Regions from separate parts of the Rhizobium sp. PP-F2F-G48 genome, predicted to be linked through region 1. Evidence: predicted binding sites of a transcription regulator. Region 1 holds the regulator's gene; each other region holds the start of a gene.
What was found. The regulator PhoB, encoded in region 1, activates phosphate uptake and scavenging genes when phosphate is short. The targets are predictions, from matches to a motif close to TGTCATNNANCTGTCAT.
Positions count from the first base shown of each region.

Region 2: C8J36_RS12380 (DUF2794 domain-containing protein) is a predicted target of PhoB. The motif match lies at 2,672-2,688, and genes of this name have one in related genera.
Region 3: C8J36_RS03785 (LTA synthase family protein) is a predicted target of PhoB. The motif match lies at 2,027-2,043, and genes of this name have one in related genera.
Region 4: C8J36_RS06340 (esterase-like activity of phytase family protein) is a predicted target of PhoB. The motif match lies at 1,950-1,966, and genes of this name have one in related genera.

Region 1 is NZ_SLVH01000003.1:576,134-580,330, reverse strand. It holds gene pstA (phosphate ABC transporter permease PstA) at 1-214, shown strand, start outside; gene pstB (phosphate ABC transporter ATP-binding protein PstB) at 229-1,044, shown strand; gene phoU (phosphate signaling complex protein PhoU) at 1,100-1,810, shown strand; gene phoB (phosphate regulon transcriptional regulator PhoB) at 2,003-2,686, shown strand; gene C8J36_RS10720 (GcrA family cell cycle regulator) at 2,831-3,400, opposite strand; gene C8J36_RS10715 (aspartate aminotransferase family protein) at 3,840-4,197, shown strand, end outside.
Region 2 is NZ_SLVH01000004.1:250,391-254,587, forward strand. It holds gene C8J36_RS12365 (ABC transporter permease) at 1-548, shown strand, start outside; gene C8J36_RS12370 (Bax inhibitor-1/YccA family protein) at 744-1,481, shown strand; gene C8J36_RS12375 (GNAT family N-acetyltransferase) at 1,662-2,219, shown strand; gene C8J36_RS12380 (DUF2794 domain-containing protein) at 2,256-2,651, opposite strand; gene C8J36_RS12385 (thioredoxin family protein) at 3,099-3,908, opposite strand; gene acnA (aconitate hydratase AcnA) at 4,103-4,197, opposite strand, start outside.
Region 3 is NZ_SLVH01000001.1:828,821-833,017, forward strand. It holds gene C8J36_RS03785 (LTA synthase family protein) at 63-1,994, opposite strand; gene C8J36_RS03790 (TolB family protein) at 2,139-2,963, shown strand; gene C8J36_RS03795 (DUF2865 domain-containing protein) at 2,977-4,197, opposite strand, start outside.
Region 4 is NZ_SLVH01000002.1:362,693-366,889, forward strand. It holds gene C8J36_RS06340 (esterase-like activity of phytase family protein) at 1-1,856, opposite strand, end outside; gene hupB (DNA-binding protein HupB) at 2,200-2,475, opposite strand; gene lon (endopeptidase La) at 2,752-4,197, opposite strand, start outside.

The DNA.
Region 1 (4,197 bases):
GCTCATCGGCATGGTGGCCTTCGTGGTCGATTTCCCGGGCTCGCCGCTCGAACCTTCGACGGCTTTGCCGGTCCAGATCTACATGTGGGCCAACGAAGCCGAACGTGCATTTGTCGAACGGACCTCCGGCGCGATCATCGTGCTCCTGATTTTCCTGGTGGTCATGAACCTGGGCGCAATCCTGTTGCGGCGCCGCTTTGAACGACGCTGGTAGTGAGGTAGAGAATTATGAACATGATGTCAGAAGCGACTCTCGAAAAGGCGGTCGATCAGAAGATGAATGCTGTCCCTCACAAGATGATCGGCAAGGATGTGTCGGTCTACTACGGCGAAAAGCGCGCGCTGTTCGACGTGAACCTCAACATCCGCGAGAACACGGTCACGGCCCTGATCGGCCCGTCCGGCTGCGGCAAGTCGACCTTCCTGCGGACGCTCAACCGCATGAACGACACGATCGATCACTGCCGGGTGACCGGCAAGATCACGCTCGATGACGGCGATATCTACGATCCCTCGATCGACGTCGTCGAACTTCGCGCCCGCGTCGGCATGGTCTTCCAGAAGCCGAACCCGTTCCCGAAGTCGATCTATGAGAACGTGACCTACGGGCCGAAGATCCACGGTCTGGCCCGCAGCAAGGCCGAACTCGACGCCATCGTCGAGCAGAGCCTGCAGAAGGCCGGCCTCTGGAACGAGGTGAAGGATCGCCTGCACGAATCCGGCACCGGCCTCTCTGGCGGCCAGCAGCAGCGTCTCTGCATCGCACGCGCCGTTGCCGTCAGCCCCGAGGTCATCCTCATGGACGAGCCTTGCTCGGCGCTCGATCCGATCGCCACTGCCAAGGTCGAGGAACTGATCCACGAACTGCGCGCCAACTACACGATCGTGATCGTCACGCACTCCATGCAGCAGGCCGCCCGCGTTTCGCAGCGCACCGCCATGTTCCACCTCGGCAATCTCGTCGAGGAGAACGATACCGACAAGATGTTCACCAATCCGGATGACCAGCGCACCCAGGATTACATCATGGGACGCTTCGGCTGATCGGTCGCCCGACCGACAGCGAAGCGCCCGTGACCGAACTCCAAGGACAGGATCCATGGCAACCCATATCGTATCCGTCTATGACGAAGACCTGAAATATCTCAGCCGCCGCATCTCCGAGATGGGTGGCCTTGCCGAGCAGATGGTCGCGGAATCCGTACGCGCCCTCGTCAACGCCGATCTGGGTCTCGCCCAGAAGGTCATTTCCGACGATGTCGTGCTCGACGATGCCGAACGCCAGATCGGCGAAAAGGCGATCGTGACGATCGCCAAGCGTCAGCCGATGGCGGCCGACCTGCGCGAGATCATGGGATCGATCCGCATCGCGGCCGATCTCGAGCGCGTGGGCGACCTTGGCAAGAACACGGCCAAGCGCGTTATCGCCGTGTCCAGCGCCAGCCTGCCGCGCCAGCTGTCCCGCGGGATCGAGCATCTGGCCGAGCTGACGTTGATGCAGCTGAAGGAAGTGCTGGATGTCTACGCCTCCCGTTCGGCCGAAAAGGCCAAGGCCATCCGCGAGCGTGACGGCGAGATCGACGCGATCTACACCTCGCTGTTCCGCGAACTCCTGACCTATATGATGGAAGATCCGCGCAACATCACGCCCTGCACGCATCTCCTGTTCTGCGCCAAGAACATCGAACGCATCGGCGACCACGCGACCAACATCGCCGAGACGATCTACTACATGACGACCGGCGCGCAGCCGCTCGGCGAACGCCCGAAAGACGACTCGTCGAACACCGTCGGCGCACTCGCCACCTGAGCGAACGGCGCAGGAGGGAAACGCTCCTGCGCCCATCGTCTCCGGTCTTGAACGCGGTCGATGCCTCGGTTGAGGGATCGGCGGCCGAAAGGGCGGTTTCCCGCCGCCATGCCTGAACAGTCAACGATGATCGCCGCCTTCGGGTTCTGGCGAAAGCCTCGTCATGCGACGAGGACACTACGGAGTCCAGAAATGCAGCCGAAAATTGCCGTTGTCGAAGATGAAGAAGCCCTGAGCGTTCTCCTGCGGTACAATCTCGAGGCCGAAGGCTTCGACGTCGATACCATCAACCGGGGCGACGAGGCGGAAGTCCGCTTGCAGGAACGGCTGCCGGATCTCCTGATCCTCGACTGGATGCTGCCCGGCGTGTCCGGCATCGAGCTTTGCCGGCGCCTGCGCCAGCGCAGCGAGACCGAGCGCCTGCCGATCATCATGCTGACGGCGCGCGGCGAAGAGAGCGAGCGGGTTCGCGGCCTTGCCACCGGCGCCGACGATTATGTCGTCAAGCCGTTCTCGACGCCCGAGCTGATCGCGCGCGTCAAGGCCATGCTGCGCCGCGCGCGTCCCGAAGTGCTGTCCTCGCTGTTGAAGTGCGGCGACATCGAGCTCGATCGCGAGACGCACCGCGTCCATCGCAAGACCCGCGAAGTCCGCCTCGGCCCGACCGAGTTTCGCCTGCTCGAATTCTTCATGGCCTCGCCCGGCCGCGTCTTCTCGCGCTCGCAGCTTCTCGATGGCGTCTGGGGGCATGATATCTATGTGGACGAGAGGACCGTCGACGTCCATGTCGGTCGCCTGCGCAAGGCCCTCAACTTTTCCAACATGCAGGACGTCATCCGGACCGTCCGCGGCGCGGGTTACTCGCTGGAAAGCTGAACGCTTGCATCTTTAGAGCTGGGAACGCATCGTTCCTGGCGCGCGGCGATCTTCCCAGATTGACAGTAAGGACAAATGAAATCGCCTTCTTCGCAGAACGAAGAAGGCGATTTCTTTTTTTGCTCTGTCTGAAAACGCGGACCCTTATCGGGCGCGACGGCGCTCGGCCGAGGGCTGGTAGGCAAGCTTGGCGTGGAAGGTGCAATAGGGCGAGCTATCCGGCGAGTCATTGCCGCAGAAGTGAAACTCGTCCTTCATCGGGTCGCCGATCGGCCACTTGCAGGTGCGGTCGGTGAGCTGCGTCAGAACCAGCTTGCGCGACATCGGCACGACGACATTGCTGCCCGTTGCGCCGGCGCCGCTACCGGTGACGGTCAGTGCGGTTTCCGGCGCGAAGACGCTTTCGGAATCTTCGATGACGTTCATCGCGTTGACAGGACGGGCCATCGGACGCTGGGGAACGGCGCGGGGAGCCGCGTTGGCAACGATGGCTTCCGGTGCTGCCGGGCGTGCGGCGACGACGGGACGCTTCGGACGGGTTGCGCTCGGCGAGGCTCCGCCTGCCTTTGCGCGGCCGGGGAGCGACAGGCGGTGAACCTTGCCGATGACCGCATTTCGGCTGACGCCGCCGAGCTGCGCCGCGATCTGGCTCGCGCTCAGGCCTTCGGCCCACAGCTTCTTCAGTCTCTCTACCCGCTCGTCAGTCCAGTTCATTGTCGTCTCCATTCCAGGCATACGGAAGGACGAATCCCTCACCGCGCCCCGGATGGCTCCGAAGCTGCAACGCCTTGACTCTTCTGGTGACTAGGTCCGCCGCATGCGTCTAGCAATTCCTTGCTAACCTAGAGACGGGGTGACTCCGTGACAAGAGTCCGGGGAATCGACCCGAATCGATTTTTGGGTTTTCCCCAACTTGCTGCCGTTGCGTGATATATTTGCAAGGTCTTTTTGCCGGAAAGCATCGCGCCCGGAAAACGCATGCCAGACCCGTATTTCCGGGACTTTTGTTGACAGCGGCACCTGAAAAACCGATAGTGCGCTCGCCGCCGTCAGGGCGGTATTTTTCATTTCGGGCCGGCACTGCCGGTCCCTGCGAAAACGGATCGAACCTTCCCCGCAAAGCGCGTGCGGACAGGACGAGGAGATAGGCACGATGGCCGAGGCAACCCCGCTTTACGAGACCTACATGCGTGCGCCGCTGCGCTTCGAGCGCGGCGAAGGTGTCTGGCTGGTGGCGGAAGATGGCGCGCGCTATCTCGATTTCGCCGCGGGCGTGGCCGTCAATTCGCTCGGCCATGCGCATCCGCATCTTGTTGCAGCGCTCAAGGACCAGGCCGAGAAGGTCTGGCATCTGTCGAACCTCTACGAGATCCCCGGCCAGGAAAAGCTTGCCAAGCGGCTGACGGACAACACCTTCGCCGACAAGGTCTTTTTCACCAATTCCGGTGCCGAAGCTCTGGAATGCGCCATCAAGACGGCGCGTCGCTACCAGTTCGCCAAGGGGCGGCCGG
Region 2 (4,197 bases), on a different contig from region 1:
TTGCGGGCGCGCCGCATGCCTGGCTTGCCACGGTCATCGACCCCTCGGCCACGGCCGAGCAGGAGGCTGCGGCCCTGCGCCAGATCACCAACACCTACCCGACCATCACCAGCGTCCGGGTGAAGGATGCGCTCGACATCGTCAACGGTCTGCTGGGGCAGTTGGCGACCGCGATCCGGGCCGCTGCCGGCGTCGCGCTCGTCGCCTCGGTTCTCGTGCTCTCCGGCGCGCTTGCCGCGGGCAACCGCGCGCGCATCCATGATGCCGTGGTGCTGAAGACGCTGGGGGCGACGCGCGCGACGCTGATCCGCGCTTTCTGCTACGAATATGCCATTCTCGGCCTCTCCACCGCCGTCTTCGCGCTTCTGGCGGGGGGCGTCGCGGCATGGTTCGTGGTGGCGCGCATCATGACGCTGCCGTCGTCCTTCCTGCCGGACGTGGCCGTGCTGACGATCGCGATTGCCCTCGTCATGACGGTCGGTATCGGCCTTGTCGGGACATGGCGCGTGCTCGGGCAGAAGGCCGCGCCCGTGCTTCGCGACCTCTGACGCGCGGGCGGGCACGGTCCGGTCATCTTTCCGCTAACCGTGCCGCGCATTACAATCGCGTCATGCATTCGGGCCACCCTTGAGATATCGGCGGTTCCGCATCATATTGTCCTCAGGCTTGCTGAAACTCCACAGCGATGCCCGGTCCGATGGAACCCGACCTGTCCGTCACTTGGAGCTGATAAGAGGATAAGAATGTCCGATCCCAGAAACTATCGCATGCAGACCGCCGGCGCGCGCGCTGACGCTGCTGTCGACCAGGGCCTGCGCGCTTATATGCTGCGGGTCTACAATCTCATGGCACTCGGCGTCGCCATCACCGGCGTCGCCGCGTTTCTCGCCTTCCAGTTCGCGTTTGCCGACGGTCAGCTGACCGCATTCGGCCAGGCGATCTATGACAGCCCGCTGAAGTACCTGATCATGCTGGCGCCTTTCGGCATGGTTCTGTTCCTCAGCTTCCGGATCAACTCCATGAGCGTTTCGGCCGCGCAGACCACGTTCTGGGTCTATGCCGCGCTGATGGGCCTGTCGCTGTCGTCGATCATGCTGATCTACACCGGGCAGAGCATCGTGCGCACGTTCTTCGTGACCGCCGCCTCCTTCGGCGCGCTGTCGCTCTACGGCTACACGACGAAGCGCAGCCTGTCGGCCATGGGTTCGTTCCTGGTCATGGGTCTGTTCGGCCTGATCATCGCCTCGATCGTCAACATCTTCTTCGTGTCGTCTGCCCTGCAGTTCGCCATCTCGGTCATCGGCGTGCTGATCTTCGCGGGCCTGACCGCCTACGATACGCAGCGTATCAAGGAAATGTACTTCGAAAGCGATGGCTTCGAGGCTGCAGGCCGCAAGGCAATCATGGGCGCGCTCACGCTCTATCTCGACTTCGTCAACCTGTTCCTCTTCATGCTGCGCTTCCTCGGAAACCGCAACTAAGCGTCGGAAACGGGTTCGACCCTGAACTTGGAAAGGCGGCTTCGGCCGCCTTTTTTCCTATCTTGAACAAAGCGCAGCGGCTGAGCGGCGGGCTTTCGCTCTCCTGCCTTGATCGGGCCGGGGGAATGTGGAAGGACGGGGGAAACGTCCGAGATCCCCGCATTTTTCGAGATTGCTGCCATGCCCTTCACCCTGCGCGATGCCACCCTTGCCGATATCTCCGCCATCACGGACATCTACAGCGAGTCCGTTCGCAACGGCGTCGCCACCTACGAGATCGCCATTCCGGATCAGGCGGAGATGACGACGCGCTTTTCCACCATCACGGGCAACAGCTATCCCTACATCGTCGCGCAAGACGACGACGGGACCGTGATCGGCTATGCCTACGCATCGGCGTTTCGCACGCGCAGCGCCTATCGGTTTCTGGTGGAGGATTCGATCTATCTCGCGCCGGAGGCCCGGGGGCGCGGCGTCGGCAAGGCCCTTCTCACCGAGCTGATCGCGCGCTGCACCGATCTCGGTTTCCGCCAGATGGTGGCCGTCATCGGCGGCGCGCACCCGGCCTCCATTGCCGTGCACCGGTCGACGGGGTTCGTGGACTGCGGCACGCTGAAGGGGAGCGGTTTCAAGTTCGGCCGCTGGCTCGATACGACCTTCATGCAGCTGGCCCTTGGCGATGGGCTGGAGACCGTGCCGGCAGACGGCGTCTATCCGGATACGCTTTACGCCGGCTGAGCCTGGTTCCCGGAGAGACTGCGGATGTCCGCAGGATCAGCTCTTCACGACTTTCAGCAGCTTGTCGAAGACCTTCAGCACCTGCGGCAGCTCATGTCCGCGCTTCAAGATCATGCCGTGGGTGTTGACCACGGCGTAGGCGCCCTGCTTGGCGGCGAGCTTCGGCACTTTCTCCACCCGATAGAGCGGGAGTTCGCCCGATCGCTTGAAAACGGAGAACACCGCCTTGTCGCGCATATGATCCAGCGCGTAATCGCGCCATTCGCCCTCGCCGACCATGCGGCCATAGACCCACAGGATCTGATCGAGCTCTCTGCGATGGAACGTTACGGGAAGCGGGTCCTTGGCATGTCGGTAGTCGCTGAGATCGACGACCACGTTTTCAGATGCCGCAGGGGTTTGGCGACCTTGCAAATCCGTCTGATCGGTCATGCACATTCCGGCCTTTTGTTATGACAGGACGGTAACAGTGTGCCTGAGTGCGGCTGAAAATCAAGCCGGAATGGCGGATCTGCGCGCGTGTCCTGATCCGCTCCTGCAGCGATGGCTTTTTTTGCACTGCCGCATTGCGGTCAAACAGGCGCCCGAATTCCGCGCTTAACTCCGCCGGCCGCCGCTGCTTCGGTTTCGCCGAGGTGCCGCGCGCCGGCCGGCCGGTCGAAAGCGTTTCTTGTTTCGACGGTCCGGTCTCTGTACCGCCTGCCATGTCCAACCTTCGGTCGGGGGCGGCGACAGATGGTCGCGTCGGTATCGGTCTCAGGCCGGTGCTGCCCGATCCCCCGGTCCGGTTTTATCGAACCCTCAGCCCCCAGCCCTCGATATGCCGGACCGGACATCTCTCAATTCCCGCGCGGCGCCTCGCGCGGAAGTCGGTCGAGGCTATTGCGATGCCATCAGCGTCGCTGCGCCGACGATGGCGCCAGGCGTTTCCGCGTCCTTCATCCGTTGCAACAGGATGGCGCAGCCGCTGTCCTTCTCCTGGTCGAGCACGGAGGCGGGCAGGACGAACCGCGCGGACTTTCCGTCCCACATGCCGATCGTCTGGATGTCGCGTACCGCGTGCCAGTAGGACATCTTCTTGCCGCCGTTCTCGCCCTTCTCCACATCCACCACCTTCTGGCGGTTGAAGTAGACGATGACGACATTGGCCTTGCCGTCGCCTTCACCGATGGTGATATCGATTTCGTCGTTCTTCCGTTCCGCCGAAATCGCCACCTTCATGCCTTCGTCGGCGCCGTTCAGCGCGCCCAGCCGGCCCTTGATGCCCGAGAGGTTGGCGCCGTTAACCTGATCGCGGCCGTTCAGCACGGCCTGCGGCGTGTAGACGCCGTTGCGGCCGAACATCTTGGCATAGGCATATTGACGGGCAGTGTTTTCCTTCGAGGCGAGCGTGTCCGCCCAGCCGAGATAGTTCCAGTAGTCCACATGATAGGAAAGGGCGACGATCGACCCGTCGTCGATCAGGTGTTTGAGCGCTGCATCTGCCGGAGGACAGGAGGCGCAGCCCTGGCTCGTGAAAAGCTCGACCACGCCTTTCGGCTGCGTCACCTCCAGCCCGCTGCCCGCAGGTCTCGCCTGCGTCGTCTCTGCCGCCGCCTGCCGGTTTGCGTCCTGCGCTGCGGCCGGCAGTGCCGCCAGCAGGAACAGGCTGCCGATCAGGCTTCGACGGGTGGTCTTGGAGACGGGCATGCAGGTTCCACTTCGGGCAGAGTCCAATTCGGGCAGGATTGCGGCAGCCGGAAACCGCTCTTTCATACGCCGCGGCGTCCTCAACACAAAGTCACGTTGGAGTGAAATTTCGGCGATGAGGCGATCGGGACGCCGGACGTGCGGAAGGCCGGAACGGGGGTTCCGGCCTTCGCGATTTTTCAGGTGCGGGCGCCTCAGGCTGCGAGGTCGCGCAGAACCGTCTGGAGAATGCCGCCATTGTTCATGTAGGTGACTTCGTCCAGCGTATCGATGCGGCAGATCAGCGGAA
Region 3 (4,197 bases), on a different contig from region 1:
GGAATGACGGTTGAGAAGGGGCCGGGGCATAGTGAGGCGCCGGTCGGTGCCCCCGCCAGGCGTCACATCGCCGGCTGTGGGAAGAGCTCGCCGTGGGTCTCGAAGAAGCGGTCGGTGCCGTAGCGTTTGCCGAACATCATGTCGTGCTGGAGGAAGCGGTAGTCGCGCAGCACGGGGGCGATCTTCTTGTTGCGGGACCAGGCTTCGGTGTCCTTGCCGGCGGCGTCGATCAGCATGTAGCGGTCGATGACGTGGTAGCGGTCGAAGACGTCGCCGAGGAAGGCGGTGTAATAGGGGTGCTCGAAGCCGCCGGTCTTCAGGATCTGGTAGGACAGGAAGGCCGGGCTGATGGTGCCGACGTTCTTCACGGGGCCTGTCTTGTTCGACCAGATGACCAGCGGCGTCTCGTGGCTCGAGGCCATCTGGTCGACCGTGCCCTTGCGCGAGGCCGTGACGTCCGGCATGTAGCCGGTCGAGGTGTAGACCGTGTTCAGCGGCGGCAGGTGATCGCCGAAGAGCACGATGATCGTCTCGCGGTCGCGCTCCTTCGCCCAGTCCATCAGCATCTTCAGGCTGTCGTCGGCCTCCTTCACGCCCTGCGCATAGGTGGCCAGAACCTGCCGGTCGGTCTCCGGCAGATCGCCTTCGACCTTGATGGTGTTCTGCGCATAGCGATTGGCCTCGTAGGGGCCGTGGCCCTGCAGCGTCACCGTGAAGAAGAAGAAGGGATCGCGCAGCTCGTCGGCCTGGCGCATGATCTCCTTCGTGAGGGCCTCGTCGGAAGCGAAGATGCCGCGCTTTTCCATGGGCGGCAGGGTTTCCTCCGAGCGAAACTGTTCGAAGCCGAAGGATTTGTAGACGGCGCTGCGGTTCCAGAACCAGCCCTGGAACGGGTGGACGGCTCGCGCGACATAGCCTTCGCCGCGGAAGAAGGTGGCCAGCGACGGGATCGGATTGCGGATATATTGCTGATAGGGAATGCTGCCATAGGGCAGGAAAGCGTTGGAGAAGCCGGTCAGGGCCTCGAACTCGACATTGGCGGTCATGCCGCCGAATTCCGGGGAAAACACGTTGCCGGACTGCATGCTGCGGATCGTCGGCATCGGGTCCGGCGAGAGCGTGACGTTCGGCAGGCGCGTCGGATCCCAGAAGGATTCGCTCATGAGGACGATGACATCCGGCTTGCCGCGATGCGTCGTGCCGGCGGCGACCGGCTCGGTCGGGATCTTGTCGATGGCGTCGGCCATGTAGCCCGCAGGCGCGGCGACGTTGGCCATCGGCAGGTTCAGCACGAAGGCGAGCGTGAAGCCGTTATGGCGGTAGTTTTCGGCCTGGTCCCACATGATGGGAATGATCTGCAGCCGGTCGCGCACCCAGGAGAACTGGTTGTAATCCATCAGGTGATAGAAGCCGCCGAGGAGCGGCAGGGCCACGGCAAGGCGGGCCAGGCGCTGCTGGCGCGTGAGGCGCGGGAAGCGGCGCCAGGCGTGGCGGATGAGCCAGGTGAGGCCGGCCAGCGACAGGACGAGGCCGACCGCGATGGCGATGGCCGTGCCCGGGCGATCGCGCACCAGCACCGGCATCAGCTCCATGATCTGGCGGCCGAACAGGAAGTCGGTGGGATAGAGCGGATCGGAGAGGAAGATCTGCTTCTGGCGCGTGGTGACGGCCGGCACCAGAGCGAGCGGGGCGATGAGGACGATGCCGTATTCCGCGCGGCCGGCGATGGCATCGACGGCGAGGAACAGCAGGAAGAAGATGAAAGCCGTGACCCAGGCCGGGCGTGCGGGATCGAGAAAGAAGGCGGTGGCTTCGGTCGCGGAATTGCGCGCGATCCATTCGACGACGAAGATCAGCGAGACGGCGAGCAGGAACGAGACCACGACGCTGCGGACGTTGGACAGAAGCCGCGACGGGCGTGCATCCTGCGCGCCGGTGGACCCATAGACGTCCGCGGAGGGTCTTGCGTTCACGGCAGACTGAAAACTCGCCATGGCCGGCTCCCTTCACAAATTCTTCGCATGACTGTCATATCGGTGTCATGTTGAACAGAGGATGAATGTGCTTTCCCATGCACAATGCGCGTGATCTCCCGCGGATCGCCGGGATAAGAGGAAGCCCGCGCGAAGGAGGACGAGATGCGCAGTTCGGTCGAATTATACAGTGTGGAGACGGGCGAGACGCGCGTCGTCTGGCAGACGGACCGGCTGGTCGAGGCACCGAATTTCACGCCGGCCGGCGACGGGCTGATCCTCAACGGCGACGGCCGGCTGTTGCGCATCGGTCTTGCCGATCCGGTGCCGGAGGCGATCGATACCGGCTTTGCCGACCGTCTCAACAACGATCACGGCCTCTCGCCGGATGGACGCCGGCTCGCGATCAGCGACAAGACCGAATTCGGCAAATCGGCGATCTACACGCTGCCGATCGGCGGCGGCGTGCCGACGCTCGTGACGCGCAACCTGCCGTCCTACTGGCATGGCTGGTCGCCGGACGGGACGCGGCTTGCCTATTGCGGCATTCGCGACCAGGTGTTCGATATCTACACGATTGCGGTCGAGGGCGGCGAGGAGACGCGGCTGACGCATGGCGAGGGCCGCAATGATGGGCCGGACTATTCGGCGGACGGGCGCTGGATCTATTTCAACTCCAGCCGATCGGGCCGGATGCAGATCTGGCGGGTGCCGTCCGAAGGGGGTGTTGCGGAGCGGATCACCGACAGTCCCTATGGCGACTGGTTTCCGCATCCCTCGCCGGACGGGCGCCACCTGCTCGTGCTTTCCTATGATGGCGATGTGTTCGACCATCCGCGCGACCTGACGGTGCGGCTGCGGCTGATGGATCCCGATGGCGGACAGGCGCGGACGTTGTTCGCGCTCTTCGGCGGTCAGGGGACGATCAACGTGCCGAACTGGTCGCCGGACGGCAAGACGTTCGCCTTCGTCCGCTACGCGCCGGAATAAGCGACGCCTGGCCTCAGTTCGTCTGCTCCGGCTGATAGCCGGGGCCTGCGGGATGGTGCAGGTCGATGGAGGATTCCTCTGTCGGCAGGAAGGTCGGGCCGACCTGACGGACGCGGTTGGCCTTGGGGTCGTAAGGGCGCTCGTGGATCTCGCGCGGCGCGGCGTCTGCCGGCGCCGTTGCCGGCAGGAGGATTTTCGACGCGGCGGGATCGGTGGTGATGGACACCACGGCCTTGTCGGAGGGCGTGCTCATCCGCGGGGCCGGGGCATCGCCCGGCAGGGTGGAGAAACCGGCGCCGGACGACCTGGCGGCCGCGGCATTCGGCAGGCGGCAGCCGCACTGGCTGCGGCTCGCGGGGCTGCCGCTCTTATAGGCGAAGGCCGTGGGAAGATCCGTATAGGGATTGCCGGTGCCAGCCGAGATCATGTCCTGCGTCTCGCCGGACAGCGGGTGGAAATAGAGTTCGGTCTCGGCGCCCGGGCAGCGGGCGCTGCAGGCCTGCGCGTCACGCGCGAAATCGTCGGGCGTCGCATTGGCGGAAATCGGGAAGAACGAGCCGTCGCAGGTGCGCACGCACATGGTCCGCAGCGGGCCATCCAGCGTCAGCCGGTGCAGGTCGGGGGCGGAGAGATCCGAGAGCGACGGCTCGGACACCGCGCCGTCGGAGGGTCCGCGCAGGCTCGTCTCCTCGCTGCCGATCGGCGGGAGGTCCGCGATGATATTGCGAAAACGGCGCGGTCGGGACTCGTCGATCCCCAGGTCTGCGATCCCCAGGTCTGCGTCCGTGCCGGCGTCCATGGTGGTGTCCATGGTGGCATCCGGGCCCGAGACCGATGCGCTGACGAGATCGCTATCGATCGCCTCGCAACGGTTGGTCTGCATCGCGACCAGCACGCGCCGGCGCTCCGCATCGCCGGCGGATCCTGCGATGTCCTGCCGGCGGCGGGCTTTCATGTCCTCAAGGTCGGCGCTGATCGCGGCGATGCGGTTGTCGAGATCGGCGCAGGCCTCCTCGTTGTCGCCGTTGATGACGGTCACGCTCTCCGTGCTGCAACCGAGCGCCCGCTGCTCGCTGCGCGCGCTGCGCAGCTCGATGTTTCGCCGCGAGATGGCGCCGGTGAAGTTTCGCTGGCTGGCCTCGCCGAAACCGTCTCGCCCGTTGTCACGGTCGTTCGACGTCGCCTCGGGAAGGTCGGCAAGGCGCGCATGCAGCCTGTCGCAGAGCGTAGACGC
Region 4 (4,197 bases), on a different contig from region 1:
ACCCAGCCCTCGCCTTTCTTTTCGAGCGGATAGCGCACAGCGCCCCACGCCTCCGACTTCGGCTTGTAGGAGACGAGCTTGACGAAGCCCTTCTCGTCGTCCTTCCATTCCCGCTGCACCGCCATCCACAGGGTGACGTCGTCGCCCTCGCCGGTGATGGTGATGCCTTCGAAACCGAAGCGGGTCTCTGCGGCCCGCAGCTCTTCGGGCAGCGGCACTTCCTTCTTGATCTGGCCCTTGGCATTCACCTGGTACAGCGCATGCGGCACCAGCTTGTCGGAATTGCCTTCGGAGGCGAGCCAGAAGCCGTCCTCGGTCGCGACGATACCTTCGATGTCGAGCTTCTGCGCCGGCGCACCGTCGCGGGTGATCGTCAGCGCATCGGTGATCTCGGCCGGGCTCTTCGTCGTGTCGATGGTGAAGATGCGCGGCTCGGCGCCATAGACCGAATCGCTCACCGCATAGAGCTTGCCAGGCTGGCCCGGAACGGCCGAGAGACCCGAGAGGGCGCCGAAGCCGATCGGCACGCCATCCTTCTCCACCGAGCGGATCTGCGGATAGGCGGCCTTGCCCTCCTTGCGCTCGTAGATCATCACATGCGAGCGCGCCGCGCCGTCCTCGACCAGATCGGCCTCGTTGGCGGTGACAAGAAGATTGCGGGCGGGAATGGCGATGCCGCCTTCCGGGGAGATGCCCGACGGCAGCAGCTGCAGCAGCTCCGGCTCGGCGCCCGTATCCTTGTAGACGCCGACGAGCGAGGCGCGCTCGGCCAGAACGAAGAACAGGCGGTCCGCACCGAAGGTCGCCGCTTCCAGCCCCTCGGGCTCGACACCCTTGGCCGCGGAGCGCTTTTCCGGATAGTGGCCGATGGCCGCCGCCGCATGTTCGAGGCGCGCGCCGGCCTCGTAGAGCACCTTGCCGCTGGTGTCGAAGATGGTGAAGCCGCGCGAGCCGCCTTTCCAGTCCCCCTCGTTCGCCACCACCAGCCGGTCGTCGTCGAGCCATTTCACGGCGTCCGGCTCGCGGGCCACGCCCTTCAGCGATCCGGTGAAGGACAGCTTGCCGTCGCGCTTCGTATCGATCCGGTCGAGATCCACCGTGCCGGCGGAGAAATGCGAGACGATCTTGCCCGAGCGCCCGTCGAGAACGACGATCTGGTTGTTCTCCTGCAGCGTCAGCGCGATCTGGTCGCGGCCGTTGAAGGACACGAATTCCGGCTCCGGATCCTCGCCCCCGACCTCGGCCAGTCCGGTCAAAGCGACGTGACGGATGCTGGCGCAGTCCGGCGTGCCGTCGGTGAGCTTGACGATGACGAGATCACCGGCCGGCATCTGCGGCAGCGCCCCGTCATTCACCGTCTCGTCGCGCTCGTTCTCGATGGCGATGGCCGCCAGAGTCCGGTCCTTGTTGACGGCGACCGAATCCGGCTGGCCACCGAGTTCGCAGCTCGCCGTCACCTGACGGCTGGCCAGATCGACGGCCGCAAGCCGGCCCGACGGGTTCGCCCGGTTCGGGCTCGTGTTGACGGCGACGAGCGCCTTGGGGCCGGCGACCGTCACCGAGGTCGGCTCGCCGTCGAAGGCGACGATGCCGCCTGCCTTGGGGGCCGCGGCGTCCGTGATGTCGATGAAGCCGATCGCCTTGAGAGGGCTGTCGGAATAGATCAGCGTCATGCCGTCGTCCGTCGCGGTGACGATCTCGGCGGAGGTCACCGTCTTGCGGTCGGCTCCGGCCGGCAGGTTGTCGGCAACGGCAAAGGACGCGATACGATTGAAGACGGGCTCTGCAACGGCGCTGCCGGCCACCGAGGTCGCAAGCAGGGCCGCGAGCGCGGCAGTGACGGATACGGTTTTCATGAGACATCCCCTCGACAAGTCCACGGCGCTCTGCGCCGCGCTGCCGCCTGCATCGTCGCGCGCGGCACCGGCTGCGATTTCTGGAGCGCGCATATGACAGGGGAATGACAGGCACGAAAAAGGCCCGAGAAAACCCGGGCCCGAAGACGAGGAGAGCGGCCTGCGCCCTCTCCTTCCGCTTGCCGATGCGGGAACCGGAAAAGCCCGTGATCCCGCACCGAAGCGCTTTGCGACGATCGAGCGGCCTGACGGCATTCGCGAGGAATGGTCGGCGCCCGGCCGTAAACTCGGCCTGTCACGATCCCGAGGCGATGCGTTTCCGCCGCGCCGGGATCCTGTTGCCTTAGGAGTTGACGGCGTCCTTGAGGCCCTTGCCGGCCGCGAACTTCGGAACGTTGCGCGCGGGAATATCGACTTCTGCACCGGTGGAGGGGTTGCGGCCCTTGGAGGCTTCGCGACGGCTGACGGTGAAGTTGCCGAAGCCGACGAGGCGAACGTCGCCGCCGTTCTTCAGTTCACCCTGGATCACGTCGAACAGTGCTTCGACAGAGGCGGCAGCCTCCTTGTTCGTGATGCCGGCCTTTTCGGCAACCGCCGATACGAGCTCATTCTTGTTCATGTTTCCACCCTTTCAACTTGGTCCGAAACGACTTGTTTTCGGGCGGCCGTGCCATCGTCGCAACGGTCGCCTTGGCAACCCAATCGCGCCGAATGCCCGGAAATGCAAGGCTTTGCGGTGATTTTTACGAAAAAAGACCGGCCTGGGGGCCGGTCTTCCACTGTTAAAGCGATGGATAACGGTGCGGGAGCACTTTCCCGACGCGCGAGAATCAACGGCGCCGCGTGTCGGGACGGTTCCGGAAGAACGCTTCGAGCGCCCTCCCGGACAGCCGTGTCAGTGCGCGAAACCGGGCGCGGTTTCGTCCGTATCGGTCGCGACCTTGACCGGCGCGACGTTCTTTGCCGGATCCCATTCGATGGCTTCCGGCATGCGGAGCAGAGCGTGCTTCAGAACCTCGCCGATCAGCGACACGGGGATGATCTCCATGTTGTTCTTCACATTGTCCGGAATCTCCGCCAGATCCTTGGCGTTTTCTTCCGGAATAAGCACCTTCTTGATCCCGCCGCGGAGCGCCGCGAGCAACTTTTCCTTCAGGCCGCCGATGGGCAGAACCCGGCCGCGCAGGGTGATCTCACCCGTCATGGCCACATTCTTGTCGACCGGAATGCCCGTCATGATCGAGACGATGGCGGTGGCCATCGCAACGCCGGCCGACGGACCGTCCTTCGGGGTCGCCCCTTCGGGAACGTGGACGTGGATGTCGCTCGTGTCGAAACGCGGCGGCTCGATGCCGAAGTCGATGGCGCGCGAGCGGACATAGGAGGCCGCCGCCGAAATCGATTCCTTCATCACGTCCTTCAGGTTGCCCGTCACCGTCATGCGGCCCTTGCCGGGCATCATGACGCCTTCGATCGTCAGCAGTTCGCCGCCGACCTCGGTCCAGGCCAGACCCGTGACCACGCCCACCTGGTCGGTGCGCTCGGCTTCGCCGTGGCGGAAGCGCGGAACGCCCAGATAGTCATGGATGTTCTCGGCCGTCACCTCGATGCGGGTGGCCTTGCCCTTGAGGATTTCGGTGACCGCCTTGCGGGCGAGCTTCATCAGCTCGCGCTCGAAGGAGCGGACGCCCGCCTCGCGGGTGTAGGTCTGGATCACCGCCATCAGCGCACCGTCCGTCACCGAGAACTCGGCAGGCTTCAGGGCGTGGTCGGCGATGGCCTTCGGCAGGAGGTGGCGCTTCGCGATCTCCAGCTTTTCCTCTTCCGTATAGCCGGCGATGCGGATCACTTCCATGCGGTCCATCAGAGGCGCCGGAATGTTCAGCGTGTTCGCCGTCGTGATGAACATCACGTTCGAAAGGTCGTATTCGACCTCCAGATAGTGGTCCATGAACGTTGCGTTCTGTTCCGGATCGAGCACCTCGAGCAAGGCCGACGACGGATCGCCACGGAAATCCTGGCCCATCTTGTCGATTTCATCGAGCAGGAAGAGCGGATTGGACTTCTTCGCCTTCTTCATCGACTGGATGACCTTGCCGGGCATCGAGCCGATATAGGTCCGGCGGTGGCCGCGGATCTCGGCCTCGTCACGAACGCCACCCAGCGCCATGCGGATGTATTCGCGGCCGGTCGCCTTGGCGATCGAGCGGGCGAGCGACGTCTTGCCGACGCCCGGAGGACCGACGAGGCAGAGGATCGGACCCTTGATCTTCTGCGAACGTGCCTGCACGGCGAGATACTCGACGATGCGTTCCTTGACCTTGTCGAGACCGAAGTGATC